Regions from separate parts of the Azospirillum sp. B2RO_4 genome, predicted to be linked through region 1. Evidence: predicted binding sites of a transcription regulator. Region 1 holds the regulator's gene; the other holds the start of a gene.
The links. Region 1 encodes HrcA, which represses chaperone genes, less so after heat shock. Its sites were predicted from a motif close to GTTAGCACTCNCCNNNGGNGAGTGCTAAC; they were not measured.
Positions count from the first base shown of each region.

Region 1 (11,062 bases):
CCGACCCAGCCGCCGCAGACCCGGCAGCCGGCCGACTCCGTTCCTCCGGAGCCGACCCGCGCCGAAGACCCGTCCGCCGGCATCGTCTCCGAACTCGACGACGACAGCATTCCCGGCGCCATCCGTGAGCGTACCGCACCCGACCCGCGCGCCGTCGCCGCGATCCTGGCCCGCCCGGAATCGACCGGGCCGAAGGGCGTCTATCCCTGGACCTTCAATCCCGACGATCCCTATCCCAACCTCGGCTCGGCGCTGGAACGCAAGGGCGGCAAGGGTGCCTTCTCCCGCCGGTAGGATCGCCGGGATGGAACATCGGCCGGAAACCGTTCCACGCTGTTCCACCCCCCTCACCGCAGGGCAATCGCATATGGAATCCCATAAAAGGACTTCGGTCATCCCCGCGAAGGCGGGGATCCAGGAAACCATCGTGCAAAGCGACTGAAACGGCTGGATTCCCGCCTTCGCGGGAATGACGTGCTTTCTTGTGTAGGATCATAATTGCCATATGCGATTGCCCTCGAAAGCCGGTGCTGCGGTCTTCCGCCACGGCACCGGCTCGGGTAAGCTGCCGGTCCCGCCGCCCATCCCGAACATCCCGACAGATTGCCGATTCATGCAAGTCTACCTGCCGATTGCCGAGATGTCGGTCAACGCGCTGCTGGTGCTCGGCATGGGCTGGCTCGTGGGCTTCCTGTCGGGGATGTTCGGCGTCGGCGGCGGCTTCCTGATGACGCCGCTGCTGATCTTCATCGGCGTTCCCCCGGCCATCGCCGTCGGCACCCAGGCCAACCAGCTGGTCGCCGCCAGCGTGTCGGGTGTGCTGGCCCATTGGCGGCGCGGCAATGTCGACGTCAAGCTGGGCGTGGTGATGCTGGGCGGCGGCGTGGTCGGCACCGCGGTTGGGGTGTGGATCTTCGGCATCCTGCAGCGGCTGGGCCAGATCGACATCGCCATCACCCTGTCCTACGTCTTCTTCCTCGGCACCATCGGCGGGATGATGCTGGTGGAAAGCAGCCGCGCCATCCTGCGCCGCCGGGCGCCGACGGCCAAGCGCGGCAAGCTGCACCGCCACATCTGGCTGCACGGCCTGCCCTTCAAGATGCGGTTCCAGCGGTCGAAGCTGTACATTTCCGCCCTGCTGCCGGCGGGGATCGGGGCGATCGGCGGCATGCTGGTGGCGATCATGGGCATCGGCGGCGGCTTCCTCCTGGTGCCGGCGATGATCTATCTGCTGAACATGCCGGCCGGGCTGGTCGCCGGAACCTCGCTGTTCCAGATCATCTTCACCACCGCGGCGGCGACCCTGCTGCAGGCCGCCACCAACCAGACGGTGGACGCCATGCTGGCGCTTCTGCTGCTGATCGGCGGCGTGATCGGCGCCCAGTTCGGCACCAAGGCCGGCACCCGCCTGCGCGGCGAGACCGCCCGGATGGCGCTGTCGCTGATCGTGGTGGCGGTGGCGCTGAAGCTGGCCTGGGACCTGTTCTCCCGCCCCGACGACCTGTTCACCCTGACCACGGGGTTGCGATGATGGCGGGGGTGAGGAAACGCAGGCTGATCCAGGCCGCCGCGGCGCTGGCCGGGCTGCTGCTGGGCGGCACGGTGGCGGCGACGGTGTGGGCGCAGCAGCTGGTCGCCGACCTGTCGAGCCACCTGATCGCCATCACCACCGGCTTCACCGGCACCGAGGTCGTGCTGTTCGGCACCACCGACGGGGCGGGCGACGTCGCCATCGTCGTCACCGGCCCGCGCGGTCCCGCCACCGTCCGCCGCAAGCAGCGGGTGGCCGGCATGTGGATGAACACCGACAGCGTGCGATTCGAACAGGTGCCGAGCTTCTACACGGTGGCGGTCAGCCGGCCGCTCGACCAGCTGGTCGGCCGCCCGGTGCTGGAACGCCAGCAGCTGGGGCTGCCGCAGCTGCAATTGCCGGCCGACGCCACCCTGCCGCCGGACGAGCTTGCCGCCTACCGCAGCGCGCTGATCCGCAACAAGCAGCGCCAGGGGCTGTATGCCATTTCGCTGGGGCAGGTCGCCTTCCTGGGCGAACGGCTGTTCCGCACCAACATCTATTTTCCGGCAAACGTCCCGACCGGGCTGTACAATGTCGAAGCCTTGCTGATTCGCGACGGCGACGTGGTCAGCGCCCAGACCACGCCGCTGGTGGTGTCCAAGATCGGGTTCAGCGCCGAAGTGTCGGACTTCGCCCGCAACCGCCCGGTCATCTACGGGGTGGCCGCCGTCGTCGGTGCCATCGCGGCCGGCTGGGCGGCCGGCGCCGCATTCCGCCGGGTCTAAGCCGAGAAGGGTGATCGAGATGAGCGACGCGACGCAATCAACGACGCCGGAAACGCCCACCCAGCCGCCAGCTCCCAAGCCGGTGCGCATCTTCCTTGTGGTGGTCGACGACAGCCCGGAGCTGAAGGTGGCGCTCCGCTATGCCTGCCTGCGCGCGCGCAAGTCGGGCGGCAAGGTGGCGCTGCTGACCGTCCTGGAAAAGGGCGAGATGCAGCACTGGCTGGCGGTGGAGAACCTGATCCGCGAGGAGCAGCGCGCCGAGGCGGAGCAGATGCTCCAGAAGCTGGCGCGCGAGGTCAACCAGCTGACCGGCACCCTGCCGGCGCTCTATGTCCGCGAAGGCAACCGCACCGAGGAGGTGCTGGCCCTGATCGGGGAGGAGCCGAGCATCTCAATCCTGGTGCTGGCCGCCGGCACCGATCCCGAAGGCCCCGGCCCGCTGATCTCCTACTACACCGGCCGCGGCTTGGGCCGCCTGCGCATCCCGCTGACCATCGTGCCCGGCGGCCTCAGCAACGAGGCGCTGGACGCGATTACGTAAGTAAGGATAGAGGCCACGGTCGGGCCGCGCATGCCGGATGCCGAATACCCACACAACCGGGGTCCTTGATCCGCCCGGCGTTTCGGCCCAAATTTCCCCCCAATCGTTCCGCGTCCCGATCCCGGGCGCGCCGGCGGTTCCATTCCGCCGCCGATGGAGGACCAGACCATGTTCATTCAGACCGAGCAGACGCCCAACCCGGCGACTCTCAAGTTCCTGCCGGGGCGTGACGTGCTCGGACGCGGCACCGCCGACTTCACCAGCCGCGAGGATGCCGCCCGTTCGCCGCTCGCCCAGCGCCTGTTCGAGATCGAGGGCGTCGTCGGCGTCTTCCTGGGCGCCGATTTCATCACCATCACCAAGACCGACGCGCGCGACTGGTTCCTGCTGAAGCCGTCGATCCTCGGCGTCATCATGGAGCATTTCACCGCCGACCGCCCGGTTCTGCTGGAGGATGGCGGCGACGGCCATGCCGCGGCGTCGAACGCCGACGACGAGGAGATCGTCGAGCAGATCAAGGAACTGCTGGACACCCGCGTCCGCCCGTCGGTCGCCCAGGACGGCGGCGACATCACCTTCCAGGGCTTTGAGAAGGGCGTCGTCTATCTGGCGATGAAGGGGGCCTGCTCCGGCTGCCCCAGCTCCACCGCCACGCTGAAGCACGGCATCGAGAACATGCTGCGCCACTACATCCCCGAAGTGGTCGAAGTCCGCTCGGTTCAGTAATCCGCTCTCCGGTTATGCCGGGCCCTGGTTATGCCGGTCTGCCCTTGATGCGGCGGGCCGGCATTCCCATGCTGGCACCATGATCATCTCCGCCAGCTACAAGACCGACATTCCCGCCTTCTATGGGCGCTGGTTCCTGAACCGCCTCGACGCCGGTTATTGCCGGATGGTCAATCCCTATGGCGGCCAGACCTACCGCATCGACCTGACCCGACCGGCGGTCGACGGCTTCATCTTCTGGACCAAGAATCTGGGCCCCTTCCTCGGCGCGCTCGACAGCGTGGCGGAGCGGGGCTTTCCCTTCGTCGTGCAGTACAGCGTCACCGGTCTGCCCACCGCGCTGGAACGCTCGGTTCCCGATTGGGAGACGGCGGTCGGCCATATGGCGCGGGTGCGCGGGCGCTGGGGGCTGCGGGCGGCGGTCTGGCGCTACGACCCCATCGCGCTGACCGAGGCCACGCCGCCGGATTGGCATCACGAGACCTTCGCCCGGATCGCGCGGGCGCTGCGCGGGGTGACCGACGAGGTGGTGGTCTCCTTCCTGCAGCCTTACCGCAAGACCGCCCGCAACCTTGCCGCCGCCGGCATCGTCTGGCGTGACCCGGAGGCGGAGGAGAAGCGCGCGCTGCTGGAGGATTTGGCGGAGATCGCGGCGGGGGAGGGGATGGCGCTGACGCTCTGCACCCAGCCGGAGCTTGTGGGCACGCCCGGTACGGTGGCGGCTCGCTGCGTCGATGCGCTGCGGCTGTCGGATGTGGCGGGGTATGCCTTGCCGGCGCGGGAGAAGGGCAACCGGCCGGGCTGCCTGTGCGCGGAGAGCCGCGACATCGGCGATTACGACAGCTGTCCGCACGGATGCGTCTACTGCTACGCCGTCGCCGACCGCGGAACAGCGCAGCGGCGCTTCGCCGCGCACGACCCGGAGGGGGAGTTTCTGGTGGCGCAGACTAAGCGCTCCAAGATTCCCTCTCCCCCCCGGGGAGAGGGTTAGGGTGAGGGGGATGCGAGTCGAGGATCTTCAAGCCTCGCGCACTTTCCATTCCCTAACCGGATCCACGCAGTGCATCCCCCTCACCCCGACCCTCTCCCCGGGGGGGAGAGGGGGACTTCCGGGGAACAGGGGAAACTTATGGACAAACCTTCCGCACCGTCTCGACCAGCTTTTCCGGGTTGAACGGCTTCACCAGCCAGCCGGTGGCGCCGGCTTCGCGGCCGGCGGTCTTCTTGGCGGGGTCGGCTTCGGTGGTCAGCAGCAGGATCGGGGTGGCGCGGTTGATGGCCGAGGCGCGGATGGCGCGGGTCAGGGCCAGCCCGTCCAGGCCCGGCATGTTCAGGTCGGTGATGATGCAGTCGAACTTGCGCTGGTTGACCAGGGCGAGGCCGGCATTGCCGTCCGACGCCTCCGCCACCTCATAGCCGGCGCCTTTCAGCGTGAAACCGACCATGTCGCGGATGGTCTTCGAATCGTCGACGGTCAGGACGCTTTTGGGCATGGAACGCGGCTCCGGTTGCTCGGCCGAAAGGAATAAGGGAAAGGCCTAGGCAATTTCCCGGCGACCGTCAACCGCTGCCGTCCCCTATTCCGAACAACGCCAGACCCCCGGTCCCACGGATCGCCGCTGAACCGGGGGCTGGCAGAGGCGATATGGTTACGCCTTCGTATCGACGTGCTGGCCGCCGGCGTCACCGCCCTTGGCGACGCCGACCATCGCCTCGCGCAGCAGGCGGCCATGGATGGTGTAGCCGGGCTGCAGGACCTGGACGACGGTGCCGGCGGCCTTGCCGGTGTTCTCGATCTCGAACATCACCTGGTGGAAGTTCGGGTCGAACGGCTCGCCGGCCGGGTCCAGCTTCTTGATGCCGGCGCGGTCGAAGGCGGCGAACAGCTGGCGCTCGGTCGCCTCGACGCCGACGGCGAGGCCCTTCAGCATCTCGTCCTGCTCGCGGCCCTCGGCCGGAACGGCGTCGAGCGCGCGGCGCAGGTTGTCGGCGACCGACACCAGCTCCTTGGCGAAGCTGGACACGGCGAACTTGCTGGCGTCCTCGCGGTCGCGCTGGGCACGGCGGCGGGTGTTCTCCGTCTCCGCCATGGCGCGCAGAAGCTGGTCCTTCAGGCTGGCGACCTCGGCCTCCAGCTTGGCGACGCGGTCCTCGGGCGAACCCGCTTCAGCACCGTTGGCGGCGGCCGTGTTGGCGGTCTCGGCGGTGGCCTCGGTCGGCTCCACCGTGGCGTCGGAGGGCTTGTTCTGCTCTTCGCTCATGGTTTTCTCAATTCTTGCTTCGTCAAAAGGCGGAGTGAGGGAGGGAGGCGGCGTTCAGCCGATCAGCCGGCTGACCACCTTGGCGGTGTAATCCACCAGCGGAATGATGCGGGCGTAATTGATGCGGGTCGGGCCGATCACGCCGATGGCGCCGATCACCTGTTCCCGGCTGTTCTGGAAGGGGGAGATGATCATCGAACAGCCGGAATGGCTGAACAGCACATTCTCGGCCCCGATGAAGATCTGCACGCCGTCGCCGCGTCCGGTGGCGTCCAGCATGCGCAGCATCGTCTCCTTGGTCTCCAGCGCCTCGAACAGGCCGCGCACACGCTCCAGGTCGGACAGCGCGGTGACGTCCTCCAGCAGGCGGGACTGGCCGCGGACGATCAGCTGGCCGGCGTTGGACCCGCCGCTGCCGGCCCAGGTGGCCAGACCGGCGGCGACCACCTTGCGCGACAGTTCGTCCAGCTGGGTCTTCTGCTGCTCGATCTCCTGCAGGACCTCCTGCCGCGCCTCGTCCAGCGTGCGGCCGGCGAGCTTGGCGCTGAGGAAGTTCGACACCGTCTGCAGGGTGGAGGTCGGCACCCCCATCGGCACCTCGATCACCCGGTTCTCGACCAGACCGTCCTCGTTCACCAGGACGACCAGGGCGCGGCCGGGGCCGAGCGACACGAACTCGATATGCTTCAGCGGCCGGTCGGTCTTGGGCGCCACCACCAGCCCGGCGCAGTGCGACAGGCCGGACAGCATGGTCGACGCCTCGCCCAGCACGTCGGCGAAGGCGCGGCCGGAGGCGGAGCATTTCGCTTCGATCGAGGCGCGCTCGTCCTCGGTCAGCGATCCGATCTCCAGCAGGCCGTCGACGAACATGCGCAGGCCGGCGTCGGTCGGGATGCGGCCGGCCGAAGTGTGCGGGGCATAGAGCAGCCCCTGCTCCTCCAGGTCGGCCATCACGTTGCGGATGGTCGCGGGCGACAAGGCCATGCCAAGCCGCCTGGAGATCGTGCGCGAGCCGACCGGCTCGCCCGACGCCACATAGGCGTCGACGATCAGCCGGAAGATCTCGCGCGATCGCTGGTTCAGCTCGTTGATCATGGACTAGGGCGGTCGTGCTCTGTTCGGGCCGGGCGGCTGCGGAACGCAAGTCCCGTCAACCGGTCCGAATTTAGGCAGGTCCGACCGCCGAATCAACGTGCGGGGCGAAGAAGTCCCGCCACCATGCGACCGCGTGACGCCCCTTACTGCTCCGCCAGGAAGGCGCGGTACTGCGCGGCGATGGCGGCGACGGCCGCCTCGTACAGCTGCCGGCCATGCTCCGGGCGGGCGAGGCCGGGGGCGGAGCCGATGCGGCCGTCGGGATAGCGGCGGCGGAAGTCGCGGGCGTCGTGGAAGCCGCCGGCCGGCGCCTGTTCCGGCTCCAGCGCCGCGGTCTTGATCGAGTCGGGATAGACGTATTGCGTGACCGACACCTCGCTGGGGGTGGCGTGCGAGCCCTCCTTGCCCTGGTACAGCTCGCGCGACAGGCGGGCGATCTCGGCATTCTCCCACCAGCTCACCAGGGTGCAGCGCAGGTCCGGTGCGTCGCGGCCACGCAGCGCCCGGTTCTCCGCATGGATCTCGTAGAAGGCGGCGCGGACGGTGGCGATGTTGCCGCCATGGCCGTTGACGAAGAAGAAGCGCTCGAACCCGTGTTCGGCCAGCGACCCGACATAGTCGCGCAGCAGGGCGATCAGCGTCGACGGCTTCAGCGTCATCGAGCCGGGGAATTCCATGTGGTGGACGGCCATGCCGACCGGAATCGTCGGGCCGACCAGCGCGCCGGTGGCGTCGCCGACGCCCTTGGCGATGACCTCGGCACAGATGGCGTCGGTGCCGACCAGCCCGTTCGGCCCATGCTGCTCGGTCGAGCCGATCGGCATGATGATGCCCTTGGAGGTCTTGAGGTAGGCCTCGACCTCGGCCCAGGTGCTCAGGTGAAGCTGCACGGTGGCGGATCCTTTTCGACGATGCGTGCCGGGAATGCGGCCGGGAATGCGTTGGCCCTCATGTTAGGCGGCCGAACGGCCGCGACAACCGCTCCCTGCGCCGGGCGGGCATGACGGGGCCATTGCGATGGCCGTTCTCATCCCGCGCTGGCGCATTGCTCCGTTGGTGACTACAATCGCGTGCAATTTGCCCTGTTGGGCGTCTGTTTCGGGGTGTGGTGGTGGTTGCGCGCGTCAACACGGTGGCGTTCCAGGGCATCGAGGTGCTGGGGATCGACGTCCAGGTCCAGATGTCCGGCGGAATCGTCGCCTTCACCGTCGTCGGCCTGCCCGACAAGGCGGTGGGCGAAAGCCGGGAGCGCGTGCGCGCCGCGCTGCATGCGCTGGGGCTGGCGCTGCCGGCCAAGCGCATCACCGTCAACCTCGCCCCCGCCGACGTGCTGAAGGAGGGCAGCCATTTCGACCTGCCGATCGCACTCGGCCTGCTGACGGTGATGGGGGTTCTGCCGGATGCGGAGATCGCCCGCTATGTGGCGCTGGGCGAGCTGGCGCTGGACGGCGCGCTGACCCCGGTGGCTGGCGTGCTGCCCGCCGCCATCGACGCGCTGGCCAACGACCGCGGCCTGATCTGTCCGGCGGCCTGCGGTGGCGAGGCGGCCTGGGCCGGTCCCGATCTGGACGTGCTGGCGCCGGCCAACCTGCTGGCCCTCATCAACCATTTCAAGGGCACCCAGGTTCTGACCCCGCCCAAGCCGCGGCTGCAGGAGCAGGACGCGCCGCCGCCCGATTTGCGCGACGTAAAGGGCAACGAGACCGCCAAGCGCGCGCTGGAGGTCGCCGCCGCCGGATCGCACAACCTGCTGATGATCGGGCCGCCCGGTTCCGGCAAGTCGATGCTGGCCGCCCGCCTGCCCGGCCTGCTGCCGCCGCTCGACCCGGCGGAGGCGCTGGAGGTGTCGATGATCCACAGCGTCGGCGGGCTGCTGGAGGGCGGGCGTCTGCTGCGCCAGCGCCCCTACCGCGCGCCGCACCAGTCGGCCAGCCTGCCGGCGCTGGTCGGCGGCGGCACGCGGGCCAAGCCGGGCGAGATCTCTCTGGCCCATCAGGGCGTTCTCTTCCTGGACGAGCTGCCGGAGTTCCCCCGCGCCCTGCTGGAGGCGCTGCGCCAGCCGCTGGAGACCGGCAAGGCGGTGGTCAGCCGTGCCAACCATCATGTAACCTATCCGGCGCGCGTGCAACTGGTGGCGGCGATGAACCCCTGCCGCTGCGGTCATCTCGACGACGCCTCGCTCGCCTGCGCGCGGGCGCCGAAATGTGCTGCAGATTATCAATCTAAAATCAGTGGTCCGCTGTTCGACCGTATCGATCTGCACATCGATGTGCCGGCGGTCAGCCCCGCCGACCTCAGCCTGCCGCCGCCGGCGGAGGGCAGCGCCGACATCGCCGCCCGTGTCGCGGTCGCCCGCGCCATCCAGGCGGAACGCTATGGCGGCTTCGGTCCTTTCCCGGCCGGCCGGGCTGTGCGGACGAACGCCGAGGCCGATGGCGAACTGCTGGAAAAGGTGGCGTCCCCCGACGCCCCCGGCCGCGCCCTGCTGACCGAGGCGGCGGAGCGGCTGAAGCTGTCCGCCCGCGGTTACCACCGGGTGATGCGGGTGGGTCGGACGCTGGCCGACCTGGACGGGGTCGAGGGGGTCAAGCGCCGCCACATCGCGGAGGCGCTGAGTTACCGGCGGATCGCGCCGGGGCGGTAGCGGTCCGGCGGGCGCCGCCGCCGGGCGCACGTTTCAGATCGGTTGCGGCCGTCAGCAGTCGGCCGGGGCGGGGCGGCCTATCATTTGCCGCAGTCGCCGTTCGAGCCCACGGCCATATTTCACCACGGTGCCAGCCCACAGCCGGTTGTGCCAGTTCACCGCGGCCCGCCGATTGACGAAGAGGACGTCGGTGTTGTCCAGAGAGAATGGCAACATATGAAAGCCTAGGGACCGCATCCGCCGTTTCACCGCCTTCACCGCCGGCCGCATTTCGGGATAGAGGAAGTCGTGAAATTCGACGGTTATCTGATCGATGTCCGAAAACTCCTCGTCCGCAGCGGCCGCGAACATGTCCAGTTCGGCACCCTCGATGTCGATCTTCAACAAGGCGATGCGGCCGATGCCGGAACGGCGCCGGAATTCCGCCAGGGTCATGGCTTCGGCCCGGATGGTCCGTATCGCCTGCTCTCCAGGAGAACGGTTGAAGCCGCTCGCACAGCGGTCCGGATAGACATGGATGTCCAGGCTGCCCGACGTGCCGGAAATCGCAACCTGCCGAAGCGTCAGCCTGGGATGGCGGGCGATCCGTTCGACACAGTCGGGGACAGGCTCGGCTGAAAAGACTTGGCAGCCATACCGCTCGATAACGGTGTGCGCGAACTTTCCCTCATTGCAGCCGAAATCGAGCACAACAGAGTTCTCATTGAGCAGGGAGAAGAATGTGTGCTCGCAAATGCGGTCTAACTTGATCATTTCAAGCTCACTGCACGTCACCTGAGATCTTATATATTTTTTGGTATGTATTCAATATATCTGTTTTTCATAAAATCACGGCCCCTCGAACACCGGCGGCTTGCCCGCCCCCGGACAGACAGTCGCCGGCACGGCCTCCTGCTCCACGAAGGTGACGGCGGCGGCCATGGCGCAATCCTCGCTGGAGGTCACGATGTGGCTGGCGGCGCGGAAGACCAGATGGCGGCTCTTCGGCAGGGTGGCGGCGGCACGGTCGCCCCAGTCCGGCGGGGTGACGGGGTCGTAGGCGCCGGACAGCAGCAGCACCGGCACCGGGCTGGCGACCGGCAGGCGCTCGGCCGGTTCCTGGTGGCCGGCGGGCCAGAGACGGCAGACACGCCGGCCGGGATCGTCGGCGGCGACCAGCCCGTACGGGGCATAGCGGCGGGCGTTGTCGGCCCGCTTCTGTGGGTCGGCGGTGTTGACCGACTCGCGGCATTCGACGGAAAAGGCCAGCCCGTCGGCGACCTCCGGATCGCCCAGCCAGTTGGTCGGCGCCCATTCGGCCAGTGTGGCGTACTGGCCGCGGATGGCGCGGTCGAGCATGATCGGCAATGCCGGCACCGCCTCGCTGACCGCCATCGCCTCCAGCCCGGCGGCGATGATCGCTCCGCCGGTCAGCCGCAGGGCACGGCGCGTCTCATGATCGCCGACGACGATGTCGACGGGGTTGCGGTCCAGCCGTTCGACCAGGGAGAGGAAGCG
Region 1 covers NZ_CP118485.1:2,657,022-2,668,083, reverse strand. The annotation lists gene PWS46_RS12815 (hypothetical protein) at 1-128, shown strand, start outside; gene PWS46_RS12810 (sulfite exporter TauE/SafE family protein) at 614-1,531, shown strand; gene PWS46_RS12805 (TIGR02186 family protein) at 1,531-2,298, shown strand; gene PWS46_RS12800 (universal stress protein) at 2,318-2,839, shown strand; gene PWS46_RS12795 (NifU family protein) at 3,008-3,565, shown strand; gene PWS46_RS12790 (DUF1848 family protein) at 3,645-4,556, shown strand; gene PWS46_RS12785 (response regulator) at 4,693-5,058, opposite strand; gene grpE (nucleotide exchange factor GrpE) at 5,215-5,826, opposite strand; gene hrcA (heat-inducible transcriptional repressor HrcA) at 5,881-6,921, opposite strand; gene PWS46_RS12770 (creatininase family protein) at 7,065-7,811, opposite strand; gene PWS46_RS12765 (YifB family Mg chelatase-like AAA ATPase) at 8,033-9,565, shown strand; gene PWS46_RS12760 (FkbM family methyltransferase) at 9,617-10,318, opposite strand; gene PWS46_RS12755 (alpha/beta fold hydrolase) at 10,394-11,062, opposite strand, start outside.

Region 2 (11,062 bases), 460 kb from region 1:
CAACTGCCACAGCCAGCAGATCCGTCCGTTCCGTGACGAGGTCGAACGCTATGGTCACTACTCGCTGGCGGCGGAGTCGATGTATGACCATCCGTTCCAGTGGGGCTCCAAGCGCACCGGCCCGGATCTGGCCCGCGTCGGCGGCAAATACTCCAACGACTGGCAGGTCGCCCATCTGGTGAACCCGCGCGCGGTCGTGCCGGAGTCGATCATGCCGACCTACGGCTGGATGAAGGACCGTCCGCTGAACTACGGCGACATCGCCGACCACCTGAAGACCCTGAAGATCGTCGGGGTGCCCTACACCGACGAGCAGATCGCCAACGCCAAGGCCGACCTGGAAGCGCAGAAGAACCCGGACGCCGATACCGCCGGGCTGATGAAGCGCTACCCGAAGGCCGTGGTCGCGAACTTCACCGGCAGCAAGACCGTCACCGAAATGGACGCTCTGGTTGCCTACCTGCAAGTGCTGGGCACCATGGTGGATTTCACCAAGTACCAGTCCAAGCAACTGCAGCAGTAATCGGGGGAGGAATCCATGGACTTGGATTCGATCACGGTGATGCTTCGGTCCTTCTGGACGGTGTGGTTGATGCTGCTGCTGACGGGTATCCTGGTTTACGCCATGTGGCCCGGCAACCGCCGCACCTTCGACGACGCCGCCCAGATCCCGCTCAAGGATGATGGTCAGGAGCTTTAGACCATGGCACAGAATTACAAGGACGAGCTGTCCGGCGTCGAGACCACCGGCCACGAGTGGGATGGACTGCGCGAGCTGAACAATCCGCTGCCGAAGTGGTGGCTGTATCTCTTCTACGTCTGCATCGCCTGGGCGATGGTGTACTACGTGTTCTACCCGGCCTGGCCGCTGGGCAAGACCTACACGAAGGGCATCCTCGGCTATTCCCAGCGCGAGGAGCTGGACACCAAGCTGGCGGAAGCGAAGGCCGGCCAGGCCAAGTACCTGACCGCCATCGCCGCCAAGTCGGTCGACGAAATCCAGAAGGACAAGGACCTGCTGGGCTTCGCGATGGCCGGCGGCCGGTCCTACTTCAACGAGAACTGCGCCGCCTGCCACGGCGCCGGCGGCCAGGGTGCCAAGGGCTTCCCGACGCTGGCCGACGACGTGTGGCTGTGGGGCGGTGCCTCGGCCGACATCTACAAGACCATCCAGCACGGCATCCGCTCGGATGACGGCGACACCCGCGGCGTGCCGAACGTCGGCATGACCGCCTTCGGCAAGGACGGCATCCTCACCCGCGATCAGATCGATCAGGTGACGGACTATGTCCTGTCGCTGAACGGCAAGCCTGCCGACGCCGGCAAGGCCGAAAAGGGCAAGACCGTCTATGACGAGAACTGCGCCGCCTGCCACGGCGACGCGGCCCAGGGTGCGGTTGCCGCCGGTCTCGACGGCATTGGCGCCCCCCCGCTGAAGCAGGCCAACTGGCTCTACGGCGGCGACAAGGCCACGCTGATGGAGACGGTGACCAACGGCCGCGCCGGCGTGATGCCGGCCTGGTCCAAGCGTCTGGACGACGCGACCATCAAGTCGCTGGCGGTCTACGTCCACAACCTGGGCGGCGGCAAGTAAGCCGTCGGTCCTGGGAACAGGTTCGGAACCGACCGGAAGGGCGCCGGGGAGATCTCTCCCCGGCGCCTTTTCTTATGTGGAACTGGCGGCCGGACGGCGGTTTCGTTAACTTCCTGTCATTTGATCCATCGCAATGTACCTGCGGCAATCGGTCGCCATAGTGCCTCCCGACCGGCCACACACATCGTCGATCAAACGCCGCCGATCGAAAGCAGCCGACCAGTCGAAGGGCAGCCAGCGACCATGAGCATCAGCACCGCCACCGGAAACCGTCCCGTCTCCCCGAAGCCTGGAAAGGCATCGCGCCAGCCGGGATGGTACATCCCCTGGATCTTCGTCGGCGTCTTCATGATCGTCCTGGCGGTGAACGGGGTGATGGTCCATTTCGCGATGTCGAGCTGGACCGGGGTGGAGACCGAGAACCACTTCATCAAGGGTCTCGGCTACAACAACGACCTCGCCGGCGCCCGCGCCCAGGCGGAGCGCGGCTGGCAGGTCGAGCCTCAATTCACCAGCACCGAGCCGCGCAAGGCCGTCATCGCCATCACCGCCCGCGACAAGGCCGGCCATGTCCTGAAGGACGCCACCGTCACCGTGACGATGATCCGCCCGACCGCGGAGGGGCATGACAAGAGCCTGACGCTGCCCTATCTGGGCGAGGGCCGCTATGGCGCCCCGGTGGAACTGGATCTGGAAGGCCAGTGGGACATGCGCTTCGTCATCACCCACGCCACCGGCGACTATCAGGACCAGAAGCGCGTCTGGGTGCAGTGACGGCGGCGACACCGCCGCGACCGGGACAGCCAGGGTGACCTTGAGATGACCGTCTGCCTCCATTGCGGACAAGAGCTGGGCGAAGGCGCGCAAACCGGGGGGCTGACCGCCGGTGTGACGACCGTCGGTGTGACGACCGCCGCGGACGGGGCGGGTCCCTTCTGCTGCACCGGCTGCGCCGCCGCCTACGACCTCGTTCGCGGGCTGGGGCTGGAGCGCTATTACGAGCGCCGCAGCGTCGATCCCACCGCCCGGCCGCTGCGCCCCGACGAGACCCCCGCCGCCGATTACGAACCGCATGCGCGCGAGGAATCCGACGGCAGCCGCAGCCTGCACCTGATGGTCGACGGCATGCAGTGCGCGGCCTGCGTCTGGCTGATCGAATCGGCGCTCAGCCGCCAGCCGGGCATCGGTCAGGCCCGCATGAACATGACCACGCGCCGGCTGACCGTGCGCTGGAACCCCAAGGAGACCGACGCCAACGCGGTGGTCGGCACCGTGGCGCAGCTGGGATATCGCGCCGTGCCCTTCGACCCGGAGCGGCTGGGCGGCGCCCAGGCGAAGAGCGAGAAGGAACTGCTGCGCGCCATGGCGGTGGCGGGCTTCGCCATGGGCAACGTCATGCTGCTGTCGGTGTCGGTCTGGGCCGGCCACAGCCAGGGGATGGGCACCGCCACCCGCGACCTGATGCATTGGATTTCGGCGCTGGTCTGCATGCCGGCCATCGCCTATGCGCTGCGTCCCTTCGCGCGCTCGGCGCTGTCGGCGCTCAGCCACGGCCGCACCAACATGGACGTGCCGATCACCATCGGCGTCCTGCTCGCCACCGGCATGAGCCTGTTCGAGACGATCCACAGCGGCGAGCACGCCTATTTCGACGGCGCGGTGATGCTGCTGTTCTTCCTGCTGATCGGCCGCTATCTCGACCAGCGGGCGCGCGGCCGGGCGCGCTCGGCGGCGGAACAGCTGCTGGGCCTGCGCGCCAACGCCGTCACCATCCTGAACGCGGATGGCACCACCGCCGTGGTGGCGCCGGAGCAGGTCGGCCCCGGAGCCACCATCCTGGTCGCCGCCGGCGAACGCATCCCCGTCGACGGCCGGGTGTCCGACGGCGTGTCGGATCTCGACACTGCGCTCATCACCGGCGAGACGGTGCCGGGCACCGCGCGGCCGGGCGATCAGGTCTTCGCCGGCACCCTGAACCTGACCGCGCCGCTGCGCCTGACCGTCACCGCGGTGGGGGAGGGCACGCTGCTGGCCGAGATCGTCCGGCTGATGGAGGTGGCGGAGCAGGGGCGCGCCAAGTACGTGGCCATCGCCGACCGGGTGTCGCGCCTCTACGCCCCCGTCGTGCATCTGACCGCGCTGACCACCTTCGCCGCCTGGATGCTGCTGGGCGGGGTCGTGTGGCAGGACGCGCTGATGAACGCCATCGCCGTGCTGATTATCACCTGCCCCTGCGCGCTGGCGCTGGCCGTGCCGGTGGTGCAGGTGATCGCCAGCGGCCGGCTGATGCGGCAGGGCACCCTGCTGAAAAGCCCGACCGCGTTGGAGCGGCTCGCCACCATCGACACGGTGGTGTTCGACAAGACCGGCACCCTGACCGAGGGGCGGCCGGTGCCGCAGCTGGACGGGCTGGCGGCGGAGGATCTGGCGCTGGCGGCCTCGCTCGCCGCGGCCAGCCGCCATCCGCTGGCCCGCGCGCTGGCGGCCGTTGCGCCGGAGGTGCCGGTGGCCGCGGGCGTGCGCGAGATCGCCGGCGCCGGCCTGTCGCTGCAGACGGCGGACGGCGAGGTGCGGCTGGGCAGTCGCCGTTTCACCGGCGCGCCGGCGGACGCCGAGGACGCCGCCGGGCCGGAGCTGTGGCTGGCCCGTCCGGGCGAAGAGCCGCGCCGGATCGTCTTCCTCGACGCCCCGCGCCCCGATGCTGCCGCCGTGGTGGCGGCGCTGAAGGCGCGCGGGCTGGAGGTGAAGCTGCTGTCGGGTGACCGCCGGGGTGCGGTGGCGGCGGTGGCGGAGCGGCTGGGCATCGCCGACTGGCGGGCCGAGCAGGCGCCGGCCGACAAGACCGCGGTGCTGGCCGACCTGGCGGCGCAGGGTCGTACCGTGCTGATGGTCGGCGACGGGCTGAACGACGCGCCGGCGCTGGCCGCCGCCGCGGTGTCGATGTCGCCCTCCACCGCGGTGGACGTCAGCCAGACCGCCGCCGACGTGGTGTTCCAGGGTCGCCTGCTGCGCCCGATCGTCGAGACGCTGGAGGTTTCCCGCCGCTCCGGCCGTCTGGTGAAGCAGAATTTCGGCATCGCGCTGGTGTATAACCTGTGCGCCGTGCCGCTCGCGATGGGGGGGCTGCTGACGCCGCTGCTGGCGGCGCTGGCCATGTCGTCCTCGTCGCTGATCGTCATTCTCAACGCGCTGCGGCTGGCCCGCGGCGCCGTCGTCAAGGATCTTCCCCTGCGGGACATCGCCGCGCGGGAAGCGTCGGGTAAGGATTCGGGTGATGGACGAGCTTCTCTATCTGATCGCGATCGCGCTGAGCCTGGGCGGTCTGGGGCTGGGGGCCTTTCTGTGGGCGCTTAAGTCCGGCCAGTTCGACGATCTCGACGGAGCGGCCCATCGCGTGCTGTTCGACGACGACCTGCCGCCCCCCGCCCGCGCCGGGCATGAACCGGCCAAGCCGGCGGAGGCCGCGCGCGGGCAATAGCCCCAAGTCCGATATGGGCAATGAAGGGGTTGTATGCGTGCAAGGTTGCGATTCTCTGCGATTGCCACCAATATGGGCGCATGCGGAATGAAAGGCTGGGTTCCTCCATGCCACCCTTCGATATGGTCCGGGCTCGCGACAAGAGCGCTGCGACGGAAATGAATCCCTGCGGGGCCTGTCCCGTGCGCAGCCTGACGGTGTGCGCGGCGCTGGAACCCGAGGAATTGCGCCGTCTCGCCGACATTCTGCAGAATGTGCGCATCGATGCCGGCCACACCCTGTTCGCCGAGGGTGACGCCGCCGACGCGCTCTACAACGTCACGTCCGGTACGGTGAAGCTGTACAAGCTGCTGCCGGACGGGCGCCGCCAGATCACCGGATTCCTGGTGACCGGCGATTTCCTTGGGCTGGCCGTCAACGACAGCTATGCCTACACCGCCGAGTCGGTGACCAGCGCCTCGCTCTGCCGCTTCCCGCGCAAGAAGATCGACGCGCTGCTGGAGGAATTTCCCAAGATGCAGCGGCGCCTGTTCTCCATGGCGTCGAACGAGCTGGCCGCCGCGCAGGACCAGATGCTTCTGCTCGGCCGCAAGACGGCGAAGGAGAAGATCTGCTCCTTCCTGCTGATGCTGTCGCAGCGCGCCGCCCGCCGCGGCCACAAGGAAAACCCGGTCTTCGTGCCGATGAGCCGCGCCGACATCGCCGACTATCTGGGCCTGACCACCGAAACCGTCAGCCGCACCTTCACCCAGCTGAAGACCGCCGGGGTGATCTCGCTGCAGGAAGGCAACAAGGTCCTGATCGCCGACCTCGACGCCATGTACGATCTGGCCGAAGGGGCGTAAGGCAGGGCGTCCGCCGCTTTACCGGGGACGCCGCCGCGTCACGAAGCGGTCAATCGACGGGCCGCAGTTCGAACAGCAGCCACACCAGCATCGACACCACGAGGATCGCGCCGGCCTGATGGGCGGCGGCGATGGGGATCCACACCACGGTCAGCAGCGTGGCGATGCCCATGGCGATCTGCAGCAGGACCATGACGCCCGACGCCAGCGCGGCGCGGCCGGCGCGGCCGGGCAGGCGGGCGTTCACGACGCGGACGGCCAGCACCAGAACCACCACCCCGGTCAGGATCGCCAGCGTGCGGTGGATCAGCTGGATCGCCGCGGTGTTCTCGAACGGGTTGATCCACCAGGGGGTCAGCGTGTTCACCTCCGGCGGGATCCAGTGGCCGGCCATCAGCGGGAAGGTGTTGTAGGCGAAGCCGGCATCCGATCCGGCGACGAAGGCGCCCCAGACGATGGTGACGGCGACCAGCCCGAGCGCCCAGCGGGCGTGACGGCGCAACGGCGCCGATTCCGGCCGCCAGCCAGCCAGCGGCAGCGGGTCGAGCAGGCCGAACGCGGTGCGCAGCAGCAGGGCATAGATCAGGATCGCGGTGCTGAGATGCAGGGCCAGCCGGTAATGGCTGACGTTCGGCGAATCGACCAGCCCGCTCTTCACCATGAACCAGCCGATGCCGCCCTGCAGCCCGCCCAGCAGGAACAGCCCGGCCAGTTTCGGCCACAGCTCCGCCGAGATGCGGCCCTGCATCCAGAAGCGCAGGAAGGGGATCAGGAAGACGAAGCCGATCAGCTGGCCCCACAGCCGGTGGAACCACTCCCACCAGAAGATCGACTGGAAGCCGGCCAAATCCATGTGGCTGTTGTAGATGCGGAATTCCGGCGTCGCCTTATAGAGGTCGAAGACGCGGTTCCACTCCGCCGAGGACAGCGGCGGCAGGATGCCGATCAGCGGCTTCCACTCCACCATCGACAGGCCGGATTCCGTCAGCCGGGTGATGGCGCCGATCACGGCCATGGCCAGCACCATGGCGGCGCAGATCAGAAGCCAGACGGCGATGGGCCGGTTCGGGTTTGGTGACGTGGGGGCGGCGAGGCTGTCGGAGGCGAAGGCGGTCAAGGCGGCATTCCGGAGCGCGGCGGTGGGATGTTCGCCAATGTGGTGCGAACATCCCGCCGCGTCAAACGCCTCTTGTCAGGTGCTTCCTGGCCGAGCCCGCCGGATGGCGGATCAGACGACCCCGTCGGCGGTGGTCACGCCGGCCTGGGGCTGGGCGGTCTGGCCGTCGAACAGCGCCTCTTCCGCCGCGCGGCGGGCGACGAGGCCGGCCAGCTTGGTCTTCTTGCCGTTCACCGTGGCATAGACCCAGCGGCCGAACTGGTCGGCGGCCCCGGCGTAATCGCCGGCATTCAGCAGCTTCAGCAGGGTCGAGCTTTGCAGGCTGCCGGCGCCGAGGTTGAAGACGAAGGAGGACAGCGCGCCGCGCTGGTCGTCGTTCAGCGCCACCTTCACCAGCGCGTCGACGTGACCCGCCGCCTGGGTCAGGTCGGCGGCGAGAAACGCGTCGGCCTGCTCCGCGGTGATGGTCTGCCCCATCTTCACCCCGGCGGTGTGGCCGTACCCGATGGTGGGAACGCCGGCCGGGCAGAGATAGGCGTTGAGGTACAGGCCCTCGAAATGCTTCACGAGATCGACCGCGGCTTGGCAGACCGGCTTGGTGGTCATGGATGGGAACTCCCGGTTGGCGCGCCGGGCGGACATCCTCCGCCCGCAACGGGAGCGATCCTATCCAAGATACTCTTTTGGCGGGAAGTGTAGAATTCAAATTGCCGTATTTCGCTGCATGCCGGCCGGACAGGTCTGCCAAAGCGTCAGGTTCGGAGCATCAGGGCGTCAGCGTCTGCGCGGCGCCGAACAGCACGAACAGGGCGAACAGCAGCGCGAACAGTCCGGCGATGGTGGTGATTTCCAGCAGCGCTTCCACCAGCCGGCCCTCGCGAGTCCGCCAGTCCGCCGCCTTCCGCTTCGCCGCCATCATCCCCTCCGCCTCTGCAGTCCCGGTATTCGCTAAAATTTTAGCGAATACCGGGGAGTGGTGCTGTGACGGCAGTCACAGGAGGCGGAAGAGTACCGGCCGGGATCAGTGCCTGGGGTCAGTGAAGCCGGAAATCGGCGGCGGCGTGGCGAAGCTCGCCGGGGGTGATCAGGGTCTGGCTCGCCAGCCGCACCGAATGCAGCTTGCCGTCCAGAGTGCGCTGCCAGAATTCGAGGAAGCGGCGCAGCACCGGATAGTCCGGCGCCCGGTCCAGCTCCTGCCACAGATAGCACTGCAGCAGGCCGGGATGGTCCGGCATATGGTAGAGAATCTCGGCGGTGGTCAGGCGGAAATCGCGGAGCTGGAGGCTGAGATCGGCCATGCGCGGACTCCCATGCTGAGGGTGTAACGGCCGGACGCTTCGTGACCGTTTGAAGAAATCTTGCCTGCGCGCGGTCTGTCGCGCAACTGGATAAATTAATGTTTTTCAATGTGTTAGCAGCATTTCCGGGCGAGTGCTGCCGGCATTTGCGCCAAATTCCGAAACGAGCCTCTTGAATCCCCAAAGCGCTTGGATTAGCTGTCTGGCACTCGCCGGGAGGGAGTGCTAACAGCCGCCGCCCGCGCCAATCCGCGTCAGTCAGAACCAAGCCTTGATCCAAGGAGGCATTCCATGAAGTTCCGCCCGCTGCACGACCGCGTCGTCGTCAAGCGTCTGGAGTCCGACACCAAGACCAAGGGTGGGATCATCATCCCCGACACGGCCAAGGAAAAGCCGCAGGAAGGCGAGATCATCGCCGTCGGCCCCGGCGCCCGTGACGAGTCGGGCAAGGTCGTGGCGCTGGACGTCAAGGCCGGCGACCGCATCCTGTTCGGCAAGTGGTCGGGCACGGAAGTGAAGATCGAAGGCGTCGATTACCTGATCATGAAGGAATCGGACATCATGGGCGTCATCGAGGCCTAAGTCCTCCGCCCGTATCCTTCGAAATTTACAAGTTAAAGGAATCGAGACATGGCTGCCAAAGACGTCAAGTTCGGCCCCACCGCGCGCGAAAAGCTGCTGCGTGGCGTTGACATCCTCGCCGACGCCGTGAAGGTCACGCTGGGCCCGAAGGGCCGCAACGTCGTGATCGAGAAGTCCTTCGGTGCTCCGCGCATCACCAAGGACGGCGTGTCGGTCGCCAAGGAAATCGAGCTGGCCGACAAGTTCGAGAACATGGGCGCCCAGATGGTCCGCGAGGTCGCCTCGAAGACCAACGATCTGGCCGGTGACGGCACCACCACCGCCACCGTCCTGGCCCAGGCCATCGTCCGCGAAGGCGTGACCAAGGTCGCCGCCGGCCTGAACCCGATGGACCTGAAGCGCGGCATCGACGTGGCCGTCGCCACCGTCGTCGCCGACATCCAGGCCCGCGCCAAGAAGGTCACGACCAACGACGAGATCGCCCAGGTCGGCACCATCTCCGCCAACGGCGAAGCCGAGATCGGCAAGATGATCGCCCAGGCGATGGAGAAGGTCGGCAACGAGGGCGTCATCACGGTGGAAGAGGCCAAGAGCCTGGACACCGAGCTGGACGTCGTCGAGGGCATGCAGTTCGACCGCGGCTACCTGTCGCCGTACTTCGTGACCAACGCCGACAAGATGGTCGCGGACCTCGAGAACCCGTACATCCTGCTGCACGAGAAGAAGCTGTCGGGCCTGCAGCCGCTGCTGCCGGTTCTGGAAGCCGTCGTCCAGTCCTCGCGTCCGCTGCTGATCATCGCCGAGGACATCGAGGGCGAGGCGCTGGCCACCCTGGTGGTCAACAAGCTGCGCGGCGGCCTGAAGATCGCCGCCGTCAAGGCTCCGGGCTTCGGTGATCGCCGCAAGGCGATGCTGGAGGACATGGCCATCCTGACCGGCGGCCAGGTCATCTCCGAAGACCTCGGCATCAAGCTCGAGAACGTCACCCTCGACATGCTGGGCACCGCCAAGAAGGTCGTGATCTCCAAGGAGACCACCACCATCGTCGACGGCGCCGGCGAGAAGGCCGACATCGAAGCCCGTTGCGGCCAGATCCGCGCGCAGGTCGAGGAGACCACCTCGGACTACGACCGCGAGAAGCTGCAGGAGCGTCTGGCCAAGCTGGCCGGCGGCGTCGCCGTCATCCGCGTCGGCGGTGCGACCGAGGTCGAGGTGAAGGAGCGCAAGGATCGCGTTGACGACGCGATGCACGCCACCCGCGCCGCCGTGGAAGAGGGTGTGGTCGCCGGCGGCGGCACCGCCCTGCTGTACGCCTCCAAGGCCCTGGACGCCCTGACCCCGGCCAACGACGAGCAGCGCGTCGGCATCGACATCATCCGTCGCGCCCTGCAGGCCCCGGTCCGTCAGATCGCCTACAACGCCGGCACCGACGGTTCGATCGTGGTCGGCAAGCTGCTGGACCAGAACGACACCAACTACGGCTACGACGCCCAGAAGGGTGAGTTCACCGATCTGGTCGCCGCCGGCATCATCGACCCGGTGAAGGTGGTTCGCACCGCCCTGCAGGATGCGGCCTCGATCGCCGGCCTGCTGATCACCACCGAGGCGATGATCGCCGAGAAGCCGGAGAAGAAGGCTGCTCCGGGCGGCATGCCGGGTGGCATGGGCGGCATGGACGACATGGGCTTCTAATAGCCCGTCGTTCCACCGTTCAGTTGTTCGGAAAGGGGCGCCTCCGCAAGGGGGCGCCCTTTTTCCATGCCGAAAGAGGGGGGCCGCCGCGCCGCCGTCGCCACAGCCCGGCATCCTGAAATGTCAAGGCGAAGTCCGCCTTGCTTTGCCGCGGTCGCCTCCCAATAATCCGCCCCTCTCTTGCCGGGTGCCCCAGCGTGGGGCGCCCTGGCCTCCTGACTTCCGTATTTTAACGAGGGCCTGTTCCATGCGCTCCTTCGAGGGCCAGCATTCCGACAACGTCGCCATCAAGCGCACCCGCGAGCAGAAGCAGCGCCAGCTGGTTCAGCTCAAGGAACAGCTGGCGACGCTGAAAGCCCACGCGGCCCCCGCCATCCGTGAAGCGCTGGTCAAGCGCATCGCCGAACTCGACGCCGAACTGCGCCAGCCCGCCAAGCCGCCCCGCGAAGGCCGCGA
Region 2 covers NZ_CP118485.1:200,540-211,601, forward strand. The annotation lists gene ccoO (cytochrome-c oxidase, cbb3-type subunit II) at 1-523, shown strand, start outside; gene PWS46_RS00815 (cbb3-type cytochrome c oxidase subunit 3) at 539-700, shown strand; gene ccoP (cytochrome-c oxidase, cbb3-type subunit III) at 704-1,594, shown strand; gene PWS46_RS00825 (FixH family protein) at 1,838-2,368, shown strand; gene PWS46_RS00830 (heavy metal translocating P-type ATPase metal-binding domain-containing protein) at 2,414-4,948, shown strand; gene ccoS (cbb3-type cytochrome oxidase assembly protein CcoS) at 4,869-5,072, shown strand; gene PWS46_RS00840 (Crp/Fnr family transcriptional regulator) at 5,231-5,917, shown strand; gene PWS46_RS00845 (COX15/CtaA family protein) at 5,967-7,034, opposite strand; gene PWS46_RS00850 (lysozyme) at 7,146-7,640, opposite strand; gene PWS46_RS00855 (hypothetical protein) at 7,801-7,953, opposite strand; gene PWS46_RS00860 (usg protein) at 8,069-8,332, opposite strand; gene groES (co-chaperone GroES) at 8,624-8,914, shown strand; gene groL (chaperonin GroEL) at 8,963-10,606, shown strand; gene PWS46_RS00875 (hypothetical protein) at 10,854-11,062, shown strand, end outside.
Region 2: groES (co-chaperone GroES) is a predicted target of HrcA. The motif match lies at 8,534-8,562, and genes of this name have one in related genera.